4 regions of the Rhodoferax sp. MLSD5-FHT05B10 genome follow, and region 1 is predicted to be linked to each of the others. Evidence: predicted binding sites of a transcription regulator. Region 1 holds the regulator's gene; each other region holds the start of a gene.
The links. The regulator sigma-54, encoded in region 1, starts transcription at its own class of promoters, with help from an activator protein. The targets are predictions, from matches to a motif close to TGGCANGNAANCTGCTTT.
Positions count from the first base shown of each region.

Region 1 (5,180 bases):
GCTGGTTTCCACCAGCTTGTAGTGCGCAGCCTGCAGCTCACCGAACTGGTGGTTGGCCACCACGGCGTCGGCCTCCCGCGCGGCGACCTTGGCAAATCCCTCGGTCAGGTTGGACACCGGCACCCATTGGGCCTCGATGCCAAAGCTGGCGAGCAGGGTGCTGAAGTACTCCTGCTGGACAGAGCCCTGCAGGATGGCTACCCGCCGGTTCTGCAGGTCCAGCACCGACTGGATGGCCGATCCGTCACGCCGGTACAGTTGGGACCAGCTGTGCAGTGCCGGCACCTGGTGGAAGTCAAAGATCTGGGCGCGCTGCTCGCTGAACGCCACGTCGGGCATCAGGTCGATCTGGCCCAGCCGGGTGGCTTCCAGGCAATCCTGCCATTCGCATGCCACCGGCACCAGCGTCCAGTCTTCGCGCTGGGCAATTTCCTGCAGCAGGTCGCCCAGGATGCCGGTGGGCCGGCCGTCGGCTCCAAGGGAAATCTTCGGTTCGTTGGCGTACACGCCCACCCGCACTTCGCGGGCCTGTGCCATGGCGCCGTGCAGCAGGCAGCCCAGCAGCACGCCGCCGATCAGCCGGAGGAGGGGTAGGGGCTGTGGATGCAGGGGCATGGCGCAGAGGGCGGACCCCGGCGCCAGCGCGGGGGCTGGTTCCGGGCGGGGTGCAGGATTGCCTGAAAAATGGAAAGCACCAGTGTAGTGCCCTTCGCGCTCAGTACAATGGGCAACGCTCTATTTGAGCAAGTTTCGTGCCTTTATGAAAAAACCACTCTTCCCTCTGCTTCTGCTGCTGGCCTGCGCCGGGTTCCTGGGGGCGGCCCATGCCGAAAAGGCCGACCGCAACAAGCCCATGAACATCGAGGCCGATGCCCTGCGCTACGACGATGTCAGGCAGGTCAGCATTTTCACGGGCAACGTGGTCATGACCAAGGGCACCATCGTGATCCGTGGCGCCCAGGTTGAAGTGCGCCAGGACCCGGACGGCTACCAGTTCGGTCTGGTGACCGGGACGCCGGGCAAGCAGGCCTTTTTCCGCCAGAAGCGCGAGGCGCTGGACGAGTTCATCGAGGGCGAAGGGGACTCCATCGAGTACGACGGCCATGCCGACACCGTGAAATTCATCAAGAAGGCCCAGTTGCGCCGCTACCGCGGAGCCACCCTGGCCGATGAGGTCAGCGGGGGCCTCATCGTGTACGAGAACCTGACCGACATGTTCAGTGTGGACGGCAACGCCGGCAAGGGCCTGGGCGTCGCGCCCGGCGGGCGTGTGCGGGCCATGCTGATGCCCAAGCCCGAAGGGGCGGCAACGGCGCCCGCGCCAGCCCCGGTGGTGCCCGCCCTGCGCGCGACCACCACGCTGGGAGGGCCGCCGAAGTGAGCGACGCTGTGGACCACGGCCCCGACACATCGGTCGGCCGGCTGGAAGCCCGCCACCTGCAGAAATCCTACGGCAAGCGCCAGGTGGTCAAGGACGTGTCCCTGACCGTGCGCACCGGCGAGGTGGTGGGGCTGCTGGGGCCCAACGGGGCGGGCAAGACCACCTCGTTCTACATGATCGTGGGCCTGCTGCGCGCCAGCGCGGGCGACATTACGATCGACGGCCAGAGCATCGAGCACATGCCCATCCACCGCCGCGCGCGCCTGGGGCTGGGTTACCTGCCGCAGGAGGCGTCCATTTTCCGCAAGCTCAACGTGGAAGACAACGTGCGCGCCGTGCTGGAGCTGCAGCACGACGAGGCCGGCCAGCCGCTGCAGAGCGCGGAGATCGAGCTGCGCCTGACGGCGCTGCTGCAGGACCTGCGCGTGGAACACCTGCGCGAGTCGCCCTCGTTGGCGCTCTCCGGTGGCGAGCGCCGCCGCGTGGAGATTGCCCGTGCCCTGGCGACCCGTCCGCGGTTCATCCTGCTCGACGAGCCGTTTGCCGGCATCGACCCGATTGCCGTGATCGAGATCCAGCGCATCATCAACTTCCTCAAGAGCCGCGGCATTGGCGTGCTCATCACCGACCACAACGTGCGCGAAACGCTGGGCATCTGCGACCACGCCTACATCATCAGTGACGGCACCGTGCTGGCGCAGGGGACTCCGTCCGAGATCGTGGACAACGCCGATGTACGCCGCGTGTACCTCGGTGAACATTTCCGGATGTAGCCATGGTGCCCCCACGCTTGTTACTTCGTGTACTGCGCTGCCCCCCGCGGGGGCCAAGTCCGCTTGGGGCGGCCCGGCGCGGACTTGCCGTGCCCTGGCCATGAAACAGGGGCTGTCCCTTCGCGTCTCCCAACACCTGGCGCTCACGCCGCAGCTGCAGCAGTCCATCCGCCTGCTGCAGCTCTCCACCCTGGAGTTGAGCCAGGAGGTGGAGCAGATGCTGGACGAAAACCCCTTCCTGGAGCGTGCGCAGGAGAGCGCCGAGCGCGAGGACTTCGGCCTGGAGCAGGCCGATACGCCGGTCAGTGCGGGCGACCGCGAGTCGGAGTCTGCTCCTGATTTTGTAGCAAACTACGCAGATTCCACGGTCGCTGTCAGCCAGAATAATGACGAAACCACGCCCCTATCGGCCGATGAGGGGCCGAGCTGGGACGGTGACGGCACTACCGAGATGCAGCCCGATGACGGCGAATGGGGCACCGACGCCAAGGCGCGCGCCAACAACCTGGGCGATGGCGACGAGGCGGACGCCACCGAGCTGGCGCGTTCGCGCGAGTCGCTGCAATCCCACCTGCACCGCCAGGCGCTGAGCCTGCGCCTGAGCGAGGCCGACGCGGGCGCCCTGCGTTTCCTGATCGAGTCCCTGAACGACGACGGCTACCTGGAGGAGTCGCTGCAGGATCTGGCGCACGGCCTGGCCGGCGACGACGTCGAGCAGGCCGACGACCTGGTGCACCACTTCACCGTGGCGCTGGGTCTGCTGCACAGCCTGGAGCCGGCCGGCGTGGGCGCCCGGGACCTGGGCGAGTGCCTGCGCCTGCAGCTGCGCGCCCGGCTGGATGCGACGCAAGCCAGTGGGCAGCCGCAGGAGCGCCAGGCGGTGCTGGCCCTGGCCCTGCGCATCTGCGCCCAGCCCATGGAACTGCTGGCCCGGCGCGACGTCAAGACCCTGGTGCAACGCTGCGGCGGCACCGACGCCCAGACGCGTGAGGCCATTGCCCTGATTGCCCGGCTGGAACCCAAGCCGGGGCGGCGCTTTGTGGACGTGGAACGCAACATCGTGGTGCCCGACGTGCTGGTGGTGCCGGTTGGCAAGACCGGCGCGGGCCTGACGCCCCAATTCCGCGTCCTGCTCAACCCCGACGTCATGCCCAAGCTGCGGGTGCACGACATCTATGCCAGCGTGCTGCGCAACCACCGTGGCGGCAGCGACGCGGCCAGTTATGCCGGCCTGCAGCAACGCCTGCAGGAGGCCCGCTGGTTCATCAAGAACATCCAGCAGCGCTTTGACACCATCCTGCGCGTGAGCACCGCCATCGTCGAACGGCAGAAGAGCTTCTTCACCCACGGCGAGCTGGCCATGCGCCCGCTGGTGTTGCGCGAGATTGCCGATGAGCTGGGCCTGCACGAGTCCACCATCAGCCGCGTCACCACGGCCAAGTACATGGCCACGCCGTTTGGCACCTTCGAGCTCAAGTACTTCTTCGGCTCCGGGCTGGGCACCGAATCCGGCGGCAACGCCTCCAGCACGGCGGTGCGCGCCCTCATCAAGCAGTTCATCAGCGCCGAGAGCCCCAAGAAACCGCTGTCGGACAACCAGATCTCCGACATGCTCAAGGAGCAGGGCATTGAATGCGCCCGGCGCACGGTGGCCAAATACCGCGAGGGGCTCAAGATCGCGCCCGCATCGCTCAGAAAGGCTCTTCAATGAACCAACTCCAGATTTTTCTCCCCTGCGCCGCCGGCGTGGAAGACCTGCTGGCCCACGAGGTGCACCACCTCACCGGCCTGATGGGCCAGGACCTGCTGACCCGCCGCGGCGGCGTCATGGCGCGGGCCTCGTGGCGCGACGCCATGCGCCTGAACCTGCACAGCCGCCTGGCGCAGCGCGTGCTGGTGCAGCTGAGCTACACCGAGTACCGCAACGAGCAGGACCTGTACCGCGCCGCCGCCGACGTGGCGTGGGAGATCTGGTTCACGCCCAAGCAGAGCATCAAGGTAGAAGTCACCGCCCAGCACAGTCCGCTGACCAGCCTGAACTTTGCCGCGCTCAAGATCAAGGACGCGGTGTGTGACCGTTTCCGCGACAAGGCCCACGGTGTGCGCCCCGATGTGAACACCCAGTGGCCCGACGTGCGCATCTACGCCCACCTGACCACCGACACCTGCTCGCTGTACATCGACACCTCGGGCGAGCCGCTGTTCAAGCGTGGCTGGCGCGAGGACAAGGGCGACGCCCCGCTGAAGGAAACCCTGGCTGCCGCCATGATCGCCGCCAGCGGCTGGGCCGATGGCGACGACGACCTGTTGCCCCTGTACGACCCCTGCTGCGGCAGCGGCACCATTGCCATCGAGGCCGCGCAGGTGGCCTGCAACATCGCGCCCGGCAGCCTGCGCCACTTTGCCTTCGAGAAGTATCTGCCGTTCCAGGCACATGTCTGGTCTGCTATCAAAAAAGAAGCTGCTGACGCAGTGGTGAAGCCGGCAGCAGGCCAAAAAGCCCTGATTTACGGCAGTGACGTGTCGCACCGCATGGTGGACTTCGCCCAGCGCAACGCCGAGCGCGCCGGCGTGGCCGACGTGGTGGAGTTCCGCGGCGGCGACGCCCTGCAGCGCATGCCGCCCACGGATGTGCCCGGCGTGCTGCTGCTCAACCCGCCCTATGGCGAGCGCATTGCCGTGGGCGGCATCAGCGGTGCCGCAGCGACACGCTCCGGCGCGGCGCGGCGCAGCCCACAGGGTAGTGACGCGCCGCCGGATTTCGAGGCCCAGTTTGGCGCCCGCGAGCAGGCGGTGACCGAAGACGGGGGCGAGTTTTTCAGCCAGCTGGCGACGCACTGGAAAAAGAACTTTTCCGGCTGGACGGGCTGGATTCTCACGCCGGACCTGAAACTGCCCGGAAAAATGCGCCTCAAGGAGTCGCGCCGCGTGCCCATGTGGAACGGGCCCATTGAGTGCCGGCTGTTCCGTTTCGACATGGTCAAGGGTGCGGCGCGCGAGCGCAAACCAGGGGGCGCTGGCTCCGC
Region 1 is NZ_JBXAFT010000004.1:195,422-200,601, reverse strand. It holds gene AC1Q5W_RS08180 (EAL domain-containing protein) at 1-615, opposite strand, end outside; gene lptA (lipopolysaccharide transport periplasmic protein LptA) at 761-1,381, shown strand; gene lptB (LPS export ABC transporter ATP-binding protein) at 1,378-2,154, shown strand; gene rpoN (RNA polymerase factor sigma-54) at 2,255-3,865, shown strand; gene AC1Q5W_RS08160 (THUMP domain-containing class I SAM-dependent RNA methyltransferase) at 3,862-5,180, shown strand, end outside.

Region 2 (5,180 bases), on a different contig from region 1:
ATCACGAAGATGGCGATGATGATGTTCTTGACGTTGAGGTTGTTCCACTCGTCCCACACCCAGAAGCCGATGCCCACACCGCCGGTCAGCATCTCGGCGGCCACGATCACCAGCCACGCCGTGCCCACCGCCAGGCGCACGCCGGTCAGCATGTAGGGCAGCACCGAGGGGAACAGGATCTTGGTGACGATCTTCCACTCCGACAGGTTGAGCACGCGGGCCACGTTCATGTAGTCCTGCGGCACGCGCTGCACGCCCACGGCGGTGTTGATGACCATGGGCCAGATCGAGCAGATGAAGATGGTCCAGATGGCCGCCGGGTTGGCGCCCTTGAACACCAAGAGGCCAATGGGCAGCCAGGCCAGCGGTGACACCGGGCGCAGCAGGCTGATGAGCGGGTTGAACATGCGGCTCAAGAACTCGAAGCGTCCGATCAGGAAGCCGGCCGGGATGCCCACCGCCGCCGCCAGGCCAAAGCCCAGCGCCACGCGCTCCAGCGAGGCCAGCACGTTCCAGCCCACGCCCTGGTCGTTGGGGCCCTTGCGGTAGAACGGATCGCTGAACAGCTCCACGGCCTGTTTCCAGGTTTCCAGGGGGCTGGGGATGCTGCTGGCGGTGCTGATGCTGACCAACGCCCAGATGCCAATGAGCAGGCCCAGGCCCAGCAACGGCGGCAGCACCGCCAATGCCAGACCACGCCAGTCGCGCGGTACGGTGGCGGGTGCCGGGTTTTTAGGCTCTTTTGTGCCTGCAACCGACGTGGGTTGTGCGTGTGTCGCTTCTGTTTTGATAGCGGAGCTGGTGTCGGCAACCGCCAACGGGGAGTGGAATACAGCGCTGACCATGGGGTGTTCCTTACGCTTTGATCTTGAAACCGTCGGCATATTTGCGGGGGTCCTTGCCGTCCCACACCACGCCGTCGATCAGCTTGGCGCTGCGCAGGGCGTCCTTCGGCACCGGCGCCTTGGCGGCGGTGGCGGCCTGCTTGTAGAGATCGGTCTGGTTGATCTGCCTGGCAACGGCCAGATAGTCCGGGTGGTCCTTGAGCAGGCCCCAGCGCTTGTGCTGCGTGAGGAACCACATGCCGTCACTCAGGTAGGGAAAGTTCACCGTACCGTCGTTGTAGAACTTCATGTGGTTGGGGTCGTCCCAGGTCTTGCCCAGGCCGTTCTGGTAGCGGCCCAGGATGCGCTGGTTGATGGCGTCCACGCTGGTGTTCACGTAGCTCTTGTCGGCAATGGTCTCGGCCATCCTGGACTTGTTGGACAGGCTGGCGTCGATCCACTGGCCGGCCTCGATGATGGCGGCCGTCACGGCGCGCGCCGTGTTGGGGTACTTCTTGACGAACTCGGCCGTGGTGCCCAGCACCTTCTCCGGGTGGTCCTTCCAGATGTCCTGCGTGGTGGCGGCGGTGACGCCGATGCCGTCGATGATGGCGCGGTGGTTCCAGGGCTCGCCCACGCAGAAGCCGTCCATGTTGCCCACGCGCATGTTGGCCACCATCTGGGGTGGTGGCACGGTGATGGCCTTGGCGTCCTGCATCGGGTTGATGCCGTTGGCCGCCAGCCAGTAGTACAGCCACATGGCGTGCGTGCCGGTGGGGAAGGTCTGGGCAAAGGTGTACTCGCGCTTTTCGGCGCGCATGAGCCGGGCCAGGCCGGCGCCATCCACGGCGCCCTTGTCGGCCAGCTTCTTGGACAGGGTGATGGCCTGGCCGTTCTGGTTGAGCGTCATGAGCACGGCCATGTCTTTTTTGGGGCCGCTGACCCCCAGGTGCACGCCGTAGACCAGCCCGTAGAGCACATGGGCGAAGTCCAGTTCGCCGTTGACCAGCTTGTCGCGCACGCCGGCCCAGCTGGCTTCCTTGCTCGGGACGATTTTCACGCCGTGCTTCTTGTCAAAACCCAGCACCGAGGCCATGACCACGCTGGCGCAGTCGGTCAGCGGGATGAAGCCGATGCGGACCTCGGTTTTCTCGGGTGCATCCGAGCCCGCGGCGTACACGGCGGCGCGCAGGGCCGGGGTGATGCCAACGGCACCCACGGTGGCGGTTTGCAGTACCGCACGGCGGCTGAGTCTGGCTTTCAGAAGATCGGTCATGGCAAAGCTCCCAACGAATAGACAACAAAAAAGGCGTCCGCACGCTGCACGGTGCTTGCAGCAAGCCGTGTGCAGGTGGGGACGCCTTTGTCCGGATGGACAGGCACTGCCCGCCGTTAGGTAGTGCCTGTCGCGTGACCCCCAGGGGTCTTGGTAGGAGTAATGCAATGAGCGTGCCAACTTCCTTTGGCCGCGGCCTGGCAGGCGACGTAGCGGCTGTTGCTCTGTTTTTGATAGCTGTCTGCGCAGACTTTACGGACGTTGCAAGGTGTTTTGATGTGTAAATTGCATCCTGGTGGCCGGCATGGCACTGAAAGTGTGCAGTGCACCAAATGCAGGATCGGCCATGCAACGGCGCGGCGCCGCCTGCGGCGCTCGGGCGGGGTCTTGCCGTGCCGCTTGGCGGGTTTGCAGGTTTTTACCTATCCTTGCATCTTCAGGGTGGGCAGTGTGCGGCCCGTGCGCCAGAATCAGCCCTCCGGAACACCAAGAAATGGAGTCATCAATGATGCGTTGCCGATACATTGCCGCGATGGGCCTGGTTGTCGCGATCGCCGGTGGGGTCTCCGCTGGCGCGCAGGAAGCGGCGGAGCCTGCCAAGACGTCGGAGCCGGGTGTGGTCACCAAGGTGGAGAACGCCACGGTGCATGCCGCCAAGGCCGCTGCCAGCGGCATCGAGCGCGGCGCGCACGCTGCCGCCAAGGGCATCAAGCGCGGAGCCGAGGCGGTTGCCCACGGCGTGGAGCGTGGCGCCACCGCCACCGGAAATGCGGCCAAGACCGTTGCCAAGAAAATCAAGGGCTCCGACGAGCCCGCGCCCGAAGAGGGCAAATGAGCGTCTGCCCGCCGGGCGCTGACCGACGCGCCTAGCCCAGCAGGTCGGCCACGTCCAGCATGCGCTGGGCCACTTCCACGATCCTGAGGTTCTTGTCCATGGCCGTCTTGCGCAGCCTGGCGTAGGCGACGTCTTCGGGGAGCTGCTGGCGCTGCATCAGCAGGGCCTTGGCGCGGTCGATGGTCTTGCGGTCCTGGACGGCACTGTTGAGCTCGTGGAGTTCGCTGCGCGTATCGGCCAGCTCCTGGCGCAGGGCCTGCTCGTGCTCGAAGCGTGCCAGCGCCACGTCCAGGATGGGCCGTATGCGCTCGCTGGACAGGCCCGCCACGATGTAGGCCGACACCCCTGCCGCCACGGCGGCCCGGGCCGCGGCGCTGTCGTTGTCGTTGGTGAACATGACGATTGGGCGGCGCGCATCGCGGGTGGCCATGACCACGTGCTCCAGCGCGTCGCGGGCTTCGCTCTCGGCGTCCACAATGATCAGGTCGGGTTGCAGCTGGGCCAGGCGCTCGGTCAGGAACACGTCGGCGGGCAGGGACGCCACCAGGTTGAAGCCGTTTTCCAGCAGCCCGATGCGCAGGCTGCGCGAGCGTTCGGCCTGGTCCAGGGCGTGGGTGTCTGCGGGGTCCTGGATCGCCAGGTCCGCTGTGATTACTACGATACGCAGTGCTTCGGTCATGTGGAGTGGGCACGCAAAAAACGCGCCAGCCTGCGGCTCGCCCGCCGCTGCGCAGCGGGGCTCAGGGCTGACGCCAGTAGTGGTAGCGCCAGGCGGTGGCCAGACCGGCCCGCTGGTACAGCGCCAAGGCGGTCTGGTTGCCTTCTTCCACTTGCAGAAAGACACGCGTCAGCCCGCGCGCCAGCGCCGCATCGGCCAGGCCGCCCAGAATGCGGGTCGCCAGGCCGCGCCCGCGGGCCGACGGCACGGTGCGCATGCCGTGGATGCTGGCCCAGCCCTGGCTGAAGGCCGCTGTACCGGCTGCCAGCGGCAGATGGTTTTCCGACAGGCTGGCGTATACCGTGTGGTGGCTGCGGCTCAGGGCCTGCACGCGGTGGGCGCCGTCCACCGGGTCAAAGCCGGGTGCCGTGTAGACCGCGGCCCAGGCGGCGTCCGGGGCGGGCGTCACCGGCGCGGGCGCTGCGGTGCAGGCCGCACGCAGCGCCGCCACACTGCCGGTTTGCACCAGGGTGGGTTGCTCGGCGCGAAAGCCCAGCCGCTGCAGCGCGGCCTGCACGGGGGCCAGGCCCGGCACATCCGCCACCCGAAAGGCGGGGCGCAGCTGGCGCTGGGCGTATTGCCGGGCAATGGCGGCCACCGCAGCCGCGTCCAGCCCATGGTGGCGCAGGGGCACGGCGCTGGTGGCGCGGCCGATGGTGGAGGTGTCAAAGGGCAGCAGCCAGCCCTCCCATTCCCGCCATGCCTGCGGGGCCACCGCGTCCAGCGTGGCACGCTCCAGGCTGGCGACGTCGTCGTCGTTCCAGCACAGGTTCGGGGGTGTCAGTGGGGCGTGCATGGCCGGCATTGTGCCCGGGGTCCGCGGCCGCTTCCCCTAAACTCGGCACCCTATGGGTACAAACATGCTGGTGCTGGGGATTGAGTCGTCGTGTGACGAAACGGGGGTGGCCATGGTGCAGGGGCGCGGCCAGGGCGTGCCTACGCTGCTGGCGCATGCGTTGTACAGCCAGATCGAGATGCACCAGGCCTTTGGCGGCGTGGTCCCTGAACTGGCCAGCCGCGACCATATCCGTCGGGTGCTGCCGCTCACGCAGGAGGTGTTGACCGCCTGCGGGCGCACGCTGGCCGAGGTGGATGTGGTGGCCTACACCCGTGGACCCGGGCTGGCCGGGGCGCTGCTGGTGGGAGCCGGTGTGGCCTGCGCACTGGGTGCAGCGCTGGGCAAGCCGGTGCTGGGCGTGCACCATCTGGAGGGGCATTTGCTGTCGCCGTTCCTGAGTGCCGATCCGCCCGAGTTTCCGTTCGTGGCCCTGCTGGTGTCCGGCGGCCACACCCAGCTGATGCGGGTCGATGGCGTGGGGCGCTACGAACTGCTGGGCGAGACGATTGATGACGCCGCGGGCGAGGCGTTTGACAAGTCCGCCAAGCTCATGGGCCTGGGTTACCCCGGCGGGCCGGCACTGGCCCGGATGGCGGAGCAGGGCAACCCGGCAGCCTTCAAGCTGCCGCGGCCCCTGCTGCACAGTGGAAACCTGGATTTTTCGTTTGCGGGGCTGAAGACGGCGGTGC
Region 2 is NZ_JBXAFT010000002.1:460,804-465,983, forward strand. It holds gene ntrB (nitrate ABC transporter permease) at 1-845, opposite strand, end outside; gene AC1Q5W_RS04820 (CmpA/NrtA family ABC transporter substrate-binding protein) at 856-2,100, opposite strand; gene AC1Q5W_RS04825 (hypothetical protein) at 2,606-2,935, shown strand; gene AC1Q5W_RS04830 (ANTAR domain-containing response regulator) at 2,967-3,614, opposite strand; gene AC1Q5W_RS04835 (GNAT family N-acetyltransferase) at 3,676-4,449, opposite strand; gene tsaD (tRNA (adenosine(37)-N6)-threonylcarbamoyltransferase complex transferase subunit TsaD) at 4,514-5,180, shown strand, end outside.
Region 2: a site for sigma-54 is predicted at 2,262-2,279, ahead of AC1Q5W_RS04820 (CmpA/NrtA family ABC transporter substrate-binding protein). Genes of this name have one in related genera too.

Region 3 (5,180 bases), on a different contig from region 1:
TTCGCGCGTCAGGCTCACCTGTGAGCCGCGCTGGTGGTGCGCCCGCGGGGTGGCCAGACCCAGACCATGGCCGGCGCAGCGCTGCTCCACCAGCGCCATGAAGAGGTCGGTCAGCGCCAGTGACTTGGCGCGCAAGGCCGCCATGCCGCCCAGTGGCTGCGCCGCGGCAAAGGCGTCCAGGCCGCATTCCAGCAGGGACAGGCTCACGATGGGCGGGGTCCCGCACAGGTAGCGGGTGATGCCGGTGGCCGGCTCATAACCGGGCGTGAAGGCAAACGGTGCCGCATGGCCCCACCAGCCACAGAGCGGTTGCCAGAAGCGGTCGGTGTGGCGGGGGTGAACCCAGACGAAGGCCGGAGCGCCTGGGCCGCCGTTGAGGTATTTGTAGCCGCAGCCAACGGCGAAGTCGGCGTTGGCGCCCTGCAGGTCGACCGGCACGGCGCCTGCGCTGTGCGCCAGGTCCCAGACCACCCGCGCCCCGGCCGCATGGGCCGCCGCGGTGACGCCGGCCATGTCGTGCATGGCGCCGGTGCGGTAGTTCACATGGGTGAGCACCAGCACGGCCACCTGGGGTGTCAGCGCGGCGGCGATCTCGTCGGACTCCACCAGCTGCAGGGTGTAGCCGCGCTCGCGGCACAGGCCTTCGGCAATGTACAGGTCGGTGGGGAAGTTGCTGCGCTCGCTCACCACCAGCTTGCGCTGCGGCGTGTCCTGCGCTGCCATGGACAGCGCGGCGGACAGCACCTTGAACAGGTTGATGGAGGTGCTGTCGGTGACCACCACCTCGTCTGCTGCGGCTCCGATCAGGGGCGCGAGCTGGTTGCCCAGGCGCTGGGGCAGGCTGTGCCAGCCGGCCGTGTTCCACGACCGGATCAGGTCGTGTCCCCATTCCCGGGTGACCACTTCCGCCGCGCGGGCGGGGGCGGCCTTGGGCATGGCACCCAGCGAATTGCCGTCCAGGTAGATGACGCCAGGGGGAACGGAAAACAGCTCGCGCAGGGTGCGCAGCGGGTCGGCCGCGTCGCGGGCCAGGCAGTCTAGCAAGGTGATCATGGTCGGGAAACTTACCACCGCTGCACCCGGTTTGGTGTCGGTAATTCCCAACAGGAAACGGAAATGGCCGACGTGTCAGTCCAGCGGTGCCAGGGCCGCGTATTCGGCGTCGGTAAACAGGCGTGAGCGGGTGATGAAGCTCACCCCTTCGGAGCCTTCCAGCGAAAAATTGTCGCTATGGCCGGCAACGACGTCGATGACCAGCTGAGTGTGCTGCCAATAGGCGTACTGCGACGCGCTGATGTAGAACGGACAGCCACCGATGTGGCCCAGCAGCCGGTCGTGGGGACCGGTCGTCAATTCGCCCACCAGGTAGCACATGGGGGCACTGCCGTCACAGCAGCCGCCCGACTGGAAGAACATCAGCTGCTCGCCGTGCCGCGCCTGCAGGCGTGCGATCAGGGTCTGTGCCGTCTCGGTGGCGATGACGCGTTCAACCATGGCATTCTCCTTGTGGCATTGGGTGCGCCAGCGCAGAGGGCGGCCGCTGGCCGCCCTCGTGTGCATTCACCCAGGGGGGTGATTAGAAGAAGCCCAGTGCCTTGGGGCTGTAGCTCACCAGCAGGTTCTTGGTCTGCTGGTAGTGGTCGAGCATGACCTTGTGCGTTTCACGGCCGATGCCCGACTCCTTGTAGCCGCCGAAAGTGGCATGGGCTGGGTAGGCGTGGTAGCAGTTGGTCCAGACGCGGCCGGCCTGGATGGCGCGGCCCATGCGGTAGGCGGTGGCACCGTTGCGCGACCACACGCCGGCACCCAGGCCATAGGGCGTGTCGTTGGCAATGGCCAGGGCTTCGGCCTCGTCCTTGAAGGTCGTTACCGCCAGCACCGGGCCGAAGATTTCTTCCTGGAAGATGCGCATCTTGTTGTGGCCCTTGAACAGGGTGGGCTGGATGTAGTAGCCCCCCGCCAGATCGCCCGGCAGCTGGGCGCGGTCGCCGCCGATGAGCACCTGCGCGCCTTCTTCCTTGCCCAGCTTCAGGTAGGACTGGATCTTGTCCATCTGTACCTGGGAGGCCTGCGCGCCCATCATGCTGTCGGTGTCCAGCGGGCTGCCCTGCTTGATGGCCTTGACGCGGGCCAGCACGCGTTCCATGAACTTGTCGTAGATGGATTCCTGGATCAGTGCGCGCGACGGGCAGGTGCAGACCTCGCCCTGGTTGAAGGCAAACAGCACCATGCCTTCAATGGCCTTGTCGAGGAAGTCGTCGTCCTTCTCCATGATGTCGGCAAAGAAGATGTTGGGCGACTTGCCGCCGAGCTCCAGCGTGGCGGGAATCAGGTTGTTGGCTGCGGCCTGGGCAATCACGCGCCCCGTGGCGGTGGAGCCGGTGAAGGCAATCTTGGCAATGCGCTTGCTGCTGGCCAGTGGCATGCCGGCTTCGCGGCCAAAGCCGTTGACGATGTTGAGCACGCCGGCGGGCAGCAGGTCGGCAATTAGCTCTGCCAGCACCAGGATGGAGATGGGGGTGGACTCGGCGGGCTTGAGCACCACGCAGTTGCCGGCGGCCAGTGCGGGGGCCAGTTTCCAGGCCGCCATCAGGATGGGGAAGTTCCAGGGAATGATCTGGCCGACCACGCCCAGGGGTTCATGGAAGTGGTAGGCGATGGTGTCGCCGTCGATCTCGCTCAGGCTGCCTTCCTGCGCACGCAGGCAGCCGGCAAAGTAGCGGAAATGGTCCACGGTGAGGGGAATGTCGGCGTTGAGCGTCTCGCGGATGGCCTTGCCGTTGTCCACGGTCTCGGCGTAGGCCAGGGCTTCCAGGTTGGCTTCAATGCGGTCGGCAATCTTGAGCAGGATGTTGGCCCGCTCGGCGGCCGGCGTCTTGCCCCACTGGGCCGAGGCGGCATGGGCCGCGTCCAGCGCCCGCTCGATGTCTTCCGCGGTGGAGCGGGCGGCTTGGGTGTAGGGCTTGCCGGTGATGGGGGTCACCACGTCAAAGTACTCGCCGCGCACGGGGGCGACGAACTTGCCGCCGATGAAATTGTCGTAGCGGGTCTTGAAAGCGACTTTGGCGCCGGCGGTGCCGGGGGGTGCGTACAGCATGGGTTGTCTCCAGTCAGTTGTTGGTTTCAATGGGAAGCCGCGTACCGGGTGGTACGGCTGCTCCGCCGGCACCTGTTTGCAGGAGCTGTGCCAGCCGCGCCTTTCAACCGGAAATCCCGTAAACCGGGCTCAAATGCCCCGTCTGCGGGGTGGGGCGCGGGCAGGGCGGTGCGCCAGGTGTGCCAACGCACGGGACAGGTTGTGTCAAAACGGAACAGTCGGGTGGCATTTCTGGTTGAAACAGCGTGCGTCACAGGCGCACAATGCAAGACTTGCCGCCGCAGCCGTAGCGGCAAGGCTGGAGATGGTGCACCCATCCCGTGCCCCCGAATCATCAGGAGACAAACGGCCATGCCATCCAACGCCCTGCAGGAACGACCGGTGCCCAGTGTGCTGCGCGAAGCACGCCGTCAGTTGATGAACCGTGGCAGCCTGCCACCGGATCTCATCGCGCCGGAGCTGGCGCGCTCCTGGCTGCGCAGCTGGCAGGCGGGCCTGCAGCCCTGCGGCCGCATGCCGGGCGCGCCCAATGCGTCGGCGGCCCAGCTGGCGCGGGAGCTGGAGCGCCAGCGCGAGCTGGTGGCCCATGCCCGGCCGGTGATGGAATTCCTGTACGAGCAAACCCGTGACACCGATAGCATGGGCATCTTGGCCGGCGCTGACGGCATGCTGCTGCATACGTTTGGCGACCCGCAATTCATTGGCCGTGCCGAGCGGGTGGCCCTGCGCCCGGGCGCGAGCTGGCACGAGCAGTACCGGGGCACCAATGCCATCGGCACAGCGCTGACTGATGACCGGGCGGTGGTGGTGCATGCCGACGAGCATTATCTGGAGCGCAACGGCTTCCTGACCTGCGCTGCCGTGCCCATTCACGACTCCCATGGCTGCCTGCTGGGGGCGCTGGACGTTTCGGGCGACCACCGTGGTTACCACCGCCACACCCTGGGCCTGGTGCGTTCGGCCGCCCGCATGATCGAGCACCGCCTGTTTGACACCCGCCACGACCCGCGCCAGTGGCGCGGCCTGCGGCTGCGTTTCCATGTCCAGCCCGAAGGCATTGGCACGGTGGCCGAAGGCCTGCTGGCCGTGCGCGAGGACGGTTCCCTGGCTGGCGCCAATGCCGCTGCGCTGGATCTGCTGGGCCTGGACTGGCCCGGCCTGCCCGCGGTGCGGCTGGGTCAGGTGCTGGCCGAGTCGCTGGACCGTTTGCTGGACTGGTCCCAGCGTGCCAGTTCCACGCCGCACGTGGTGCACACGGCGTCCGGGCGCGCCGTCTGGGTGCGGGTGGAGGCCGGTTGCCTGACCAGCTCCCTGCACCCGGATCGCCACCGGGAGCGCACGGTGGCGGGTGTGCCGTCACGGGAGCAGCCGGCCGATGCCCTGGCCAGCCTGGACACGGGGGACGTGGTGCTGCAGGCCGCCATTGCACGGGCCCGCAAGGTCATGGACAAGCCCATCGCGCTGCTCCTGCAGGGCGAGTCGGGCGTGGGCAAGGAGCTGTTTGCCCGCGCGGTGCACGAAAGCAGCGCGCGCCGGGGGCAGGCCTTTGTGGCCGTGAACTGCGCGGCCCTGCCGGAGAACCTGATCGAGGCCGAGCTGTTTGGCTACCAGGGCGGCGCCTTCACGGGGGCGCGGCGCGAAGGCGCGCCGGGGCGCATCCGCGAAACGCATGGCGGCACGCTGTTCCTGGACGAGATTGGCGACATGCCGCTGGCCCTGCAGGCACGCCTGCTGCGGGTGCTGCAGGAGCGCGAGGTGGTGCCGCTGGGTGGCGGCAAGCCGGTGGCGGTGGACTTCTGCCTCATATGCGCCACCCACCGCGACTTGCCCGCGGAACTGGCCAGCGGGCGTTTCCGGGAGGACTTGTATTACCGCCTGAACGGCCTGACCCTGCTGCTGCCGGCCCTGCGGGATCGCACCGACCTGGACCATCTGCTGGCACGGACCCTGCAGACGCTGCTGCCGGATCGCAACGTGGCCGTGGCGCCGGACGTGCTGCAGGCCCTGCGCGGCTACCGCTGGCCGGGCAACATCCGCCAGCTGGTCAATGCCCTGCGTACCGCCTGCGCCTTGCTGGATGCCC
Region 3 is NZ_JBXAFT010000009.1:78,511-83,690, forward strand. It holds gene kynU (kynureninase) at 1-1,053, opposite strand, end outside; gene AC1Q5W_RS14300 (DUF779 domain-containing protein) at 1,129-1,494, opposite strand; gene adh (aldehyde dehydrogenase) at 1,577-3,097, opposite strand; gene AC1Q5W_RS14310 (sigma-54-dependent Fis family transcriptional regulator) at 3,449-5,180, shown strand, end outside.
Region 3: a site for sigma-54 is predicted at 3,173-3,190, ahead of adh (aldehyde dehydrogenase). Genes of this name have one in related genera too.

Region 4 (5,180 bases), on a different contig from region 1:
GCGACCGCCTGCCGGAGGCCGTCCAGGCCTCCATCGTGCTGGCCAAGGACTGGTACGCCCCGACGGTTGCCTTCGATGCCGTGCTGCACCACGGCAATCCCCGGCAGCTGACGGCGCTGTGCACCCACCTCGCACAGCGCCCGGGCGCCATCGTCAGCGTCCACGGCCTGTCTTCGGGCGAAACCGCGGTGCCGCTGGAGCGGTTGCTGCTGGAGCGCGCGGTCAGTGTCAACACGGCAGCAGCCGGTGGAAACGCCAGTCTGATGACCATGGGCTGAACGGGGAGCCGTCAAGCGACCGGCTTGGCGGCGCCCGCACCACAGCGGCGACAATAGCGCCATGCAGCTACAGGACATTCTTTATTCGCAGGGCTTTGGCACGCGGCGCGTGTGTGCCGGCCTGATCCAGCAGGGTCTGGTGCAGGTTTATACGGAAAACAACGCGGAAGCGCCCGAAACCATTGCGCAGGCAGCTATGGAATTTGTAGCGGATGGCTTGCGCTTCCGGGTCCAGGGCGTGGACTGGCCGTACCACGAGAAGGCCTACGTGATGCTGAACAAGCCCACGGCCACCGAGTGCTCGCAAAAGCCGTCGACCTACCCCAGCATCTACACCCTGCTGCCGTCGCCCTTGCGGCTGCGCCCGCAGAAGGCGGCGGTGCAGGGCGTGCAGGCGGTGGGCCGGCTCGATCAGGACACCACCGGGCTGCTGCTGCTGACCGACGACGGCAAGTTCATCCACCGCATGAGTTCGCCACGCCACCACGTGCCCAAGGTCTACGAGGTCACGACCAAGCACGCGCTGGACGAGCGCCAGGTGCAGCGGCTGCTGGAGGGCGTGGTGCTGGACGACGACCCCAAGCCCGTGCGCGCCGCCGCCTGCGTGGCTGTGGACACCCACCACCTGCGCCTGACGCTGACCGAGGGAAAGTACCACCAGGTCAAGCGCATGCTGGCCGCGGTCGGTAACCGGGTGGAGGCCTTGCACCGCTCGCAAATTGGCGGGTTGCGTCTGCCCGACGACCTGGCACCCGGGCAATGGCGCTGGCTCAGCCCGGCAGACCTCGACAGCATCCAGCACGGGGCCTGAGAGGGCGCGCGGATGGCGCCGCGCTATGCTTGCGCCATGAACCTGCTATTTGATTCGTTCTGGCGTGCCGTGGCCTACTGTCTGCGCCCGCGCCTGATGTTCCTGTCGCTGCTCCCGCTGTTCCTGATTACCGGGCTGACTGTCGGCCTGGGTTACTTCTACTGGGAAGCGGCCATGGATGGCGTGCGGCAGTTGCTGGAGTCGTCTCCCTTCTTCAACAATGTCTGGGCCTGGCTCGACAGCATGGGGCTGGGGCGCTTCAAGACCGTGCTGGTGCCGCTCATCGTCATCTTTGGGGTGACCCCGCTGATCGTTGTGGTGTCCCTGCTGGTGGTGGCCCTCCTGATGACCCCGTTCGTGGTGCAGCTGGTGGCGCGGCGGCGTTTTGCCGACCTGGAGAAACGCAACGGCGCCTCGTTCTGGCGCAGCCTGGGGTGGTCGCTGGGGTCGACTGCGCTGGCCCTGCTGGCCACGGTGGTGTCCATTCCCCTGTGGTTTGTGCCGCCGCTGATGCTGGTGCTGCCGCCGCTGATCTGGGGGTGGCTAGCGTACCGGGTCATGGCCTTTGACGCGCTGGCCGAACACGCCACCCAGGAAGAGCGCCACACCCTCTTTCGCCGCCACCGCCTCCCGCTGCTGGGCATGGGCGTGCTCACCGGCTACCTGGGAGCCGCGCCCAGCCTGGTCTGGGCCTCCGGTGCACTCTTTGCGGCTGCGTTCGTTATCCTGGTGCCCCTGGCCATCTGGATTTACACCCTGGTATTTGCCTTCTCTTCGCTGTGGTTCGCGCACTACTGCCTGGCCGCGCTGCAGGACCTGCGTCGCGAGCGCGCGCTGGCCGAGAAGACAACCATCCCCCCTGTAGCCGAGGCCGTGCTGGCCGACTAGACCATGAACTTTGGACTCATCATCATTGGCGACGAAATCCTGTCCGGCAAACGGGCCGACAAGCACCTGGCCAAGGCCATCGAGCTGCTGTCGTCGCGCGGACTGCAGCTGGGCTATGCCGACTACGTGGGCGATGCCCCGGAGCGCATCACGGCCACGCTGAAGCGGGCGTTTGCGTCCGGCGATGCCGTGTTTTCCTTTGGCGGCATTGGCGCCACGCCCGATGACCATACCCGCCAGTGCGCGGCCAGTGCGCTGGGGCGTGAACTGACCCTGAACCCGCAGGCCGAAGCGCTGATCCGCGAACGCATGCAGGATGTGGCCCGGGAGCAGGGCGTGCCCTACGAGCCCGACCGCGACGACAACCGCCACCGCCTCAACATGGGCATGTTTCCGGTGGGCGCGCAGATCATTCCCAACCCCTTCAACAAGATTCCGGGGTTTTACTGCGAGAGTGGCTTGCACGCCGCCGGATCGCCCCAAGGTGCGAAGGCCTCCTCAGAGGGCAGCGACCCCCACGCAGAGTGGGAGCGTGGGGGCGTTTACTTCGTGCCCGGCTTTCCGGTCATGGCCTGGCCCATGGTGGAGTGGGTGCTGGACACCCACTACGCCCACCTGTTCGCTCGGGGTGCCTGGCGCGAGCAATCGGTGATTGTGTTCGGCGCCATGGAGGCCGCGTTGACGCCACTGATGGAAGCGATTGAGCAGCAGCACCCGGTGAAGGTGTTCAGCCTGCCCAGTGTCGACCATCCCGAATATGGACGGCATATAGAACTGGGTGTCAAAGGCGCCCCGGCCGCCGTGGCGGGTGCCTACGCGGCCCTGCGGGCCGGTTTGCAGGCGTTGCAGGCCCGGCTAGGCCCTGAATTGGTGCGGAATTAGCATTGCACCTATTTGGTGCAATATGCGAATGCGCATTTTTGGTGCATACCGGGGCGCCGGGATGGATCTTTGATGCCCGGCGGCGGGAAAACCACCAATCTCAAGGCAAAATAGGGCGCTTTGCCCGAATTGTCCGCGGGGTGACCGTTGGCACAAAAGCTGCATTGTGGACCGGGCAACATTTTTAACAACCGTGCAACAGGAGTATTTGATGGGCAAGACCGTCGCAGACGTGATGAAAATGGTGAAAGAGAACGAAGTCAAGTTTGTTGACTTCCGCTTCACCGATACCCGCGGCAAGCAGCAGCACACCACCGTGCCTGTTTCGCATTTTGACGAAGACAAGTTCACTTCCGGCCACGCGTTTGACGGTTCTTCGATCGCTGGCTGGAAGGGTATCGAAGCATCCGACATGTTGCTGATGCCCGATCCGAACTCCGCCAACATCGACCCCTTCTTCGAAGAAACCACCATCATCCTGACCTGTGACGTGGTGGAACCTGCCGACGGCAAGGCCTATGACCGCGATCCCCGCTCCATCGCCAAGCGCGCTGAAGCCTACCTGAAGGCCTCCGGCATCGGCGACACCGCCTTCTTCGGTCCCGAACCCGAGTTCTTCATTTTTGACGGCGTGCGCTGGAGCACCGACCCCAACAACACTTTCTACGAAATCGAAGAGTACGAAGCGCCCTGGAACACCGGCGCCAAGCTCGAAGGCGGCAACCGCGGCCACCGTCCCACCGTCAAGGGCGGCTACTTCCCCGTGCCCCCGGTCGACAGCACGCAAGACATGCGCGCCGAGATGTCCCTGATCCTCGAATCCCTGGGCATCCCGGTCGAAGTGTTCCACCACGAAGTGGCTGGCGCCGGCCAAAACGAAATCGGCACCCGCTTCAGCACCCTGGTGGAGCGCGCTGACTGGACCATGCTGCAGAAGTACGTGATCCACAACGTGGCCAACGCCTACGGCAAGACCGCCACCTTCATGCCCAAGCCCTACCACGGTGACAACGGTTCCGGCATGCACGTGCACCAGTCCGTGTGGAAAGACGGCAAGAACCTGTTCGCCGGTGACGGCTATGCCGGTCTGTCCGACTTCGCCCTGTACTACATTGGCGGCATCATCAAGCACGCCCGTGCCCTGAATGCCATCACCAACCCCGGTACCAACAGCTACAAGCGCCTGGTTCCCCACTTCGAAGCGCCTGTGAAGCTGGCTTACTCGGCCAAGAACCGTTCCGCTTCCATCCGTATTCCGTTTGTGGCCAACCCCAAGGGCCGTCGCGTGGAAGCCCGCTTCCCCGATCCCCTGATGAACCCTTACCTGGGCTTTGCCGCCCTGTTGATGGCCGGTCTGGACGGCGTGGAAAACAAGATCCATCCGGGCGAAGCTGCCACCAAGGACCTGTACCATCTGCCCCCCGAGGAAGATGCATTGGTGCCTACCGTGTGCCACAGCCTGGACCAGGCGCTGGAGCACCTGGACAAGGACCGCGCGTTCCTGACCAAGGGTGGCGTGTTCACCGACAGCATGCTCGATGCCTACATCGAGCTGAAGATGTCCGAAGTGACCCGCATGCGCATGTCGGTGCACCCAGCCGAATACGACATGTACTTCTCCCTGTAATGTGCGCTGCCGTTTACGGCAGCCCGACAGGAGCAAGAAAGGACGGCGCAGGCCGTCCTTTTTTTTGCAACCTAATGTTGCAATTCCCGTCCAATGCGGTGGGGCGCGTGGTGTTCCGGGTTTTTTGGGACTTTTTTGACGCATACTGGACAATCGGCCCGGCACTGGAGGGCATGGACACAGCATGAAAACCATTTATTTGATTCCCTTGGCAACCCTGTTGCTGGCGACGGGCAGTTGGGCCCAGAACCGCATCTACCGCTGCGGCAACGAGTACACCAACACCGTTTCAGAGGCCCAGGCCAAGAACTGCAAGCTGGTGTCCGGTGGCAACGTCACCGTGGTGCAAGGCCAGCGCCCCACGCGCGCGGCCGCAGCCAGCCAGCCGGGGCAACCGGGGCAACGCGTCGATGCAGGTGACCAGCGCGCCAAGGACTCGGATGCCCGCCTGATTCTGGAGTCCGAGCTGAAGAAGGCCGAAGCCCGCCAGGCCGAACTGCTGAAGGAATACAACAACGGCGAGCCGGAGAAGCTGGGCCCGGAGCACCGCAACAACCAGAAATACCTGGAGCGCATCGCTGAACTCAAGGCCGCCATCAGCCGCAATGAGAGTGACATTGCCGGCATCCGCCGCGAGTTGGGCCGCGTACCGGGTTCGACCGCGAAATAGACGGCTTGGACGCTTCCACCCGCT
Region 4 is NZ_JBXAFT010000005.1:307,264-312,443, forward strand. It holds gene putA (trifunctional transcriptional regulator/proline dehydrogenase/L-glutamate gamma-semialdehyde dehydrogenase) at 1-278, shown strand, start outside; gene AC1Q5W_RS10465 (pseudouridine synthase) at 340-1,089, shown strand; gene AC1Q5W_RS10470 (EI24 domain-containing protein) at 1,126-1,977, shown strand; gene AC1Q5W_RS10475 (competence/damage-inducible protein A) at 1,981-2,859, shown strand; gene glnA (type I glutamate--ammonia ligase) at 3,071-4,486, shown strand; gene AC1Q5W_RS10485 (hypothetical protein) at 4,671-5,156, shown strand; gene glnL (nitrogen regulation protein NR(II)) at 5,162-5,180, shown strand, end outside.
Region 4: a site for sigma-54 is predicted at 3,008-3,025, ahead of glnA (type I glutamate--ammonia ligase). Genes of this name have one in related genera too.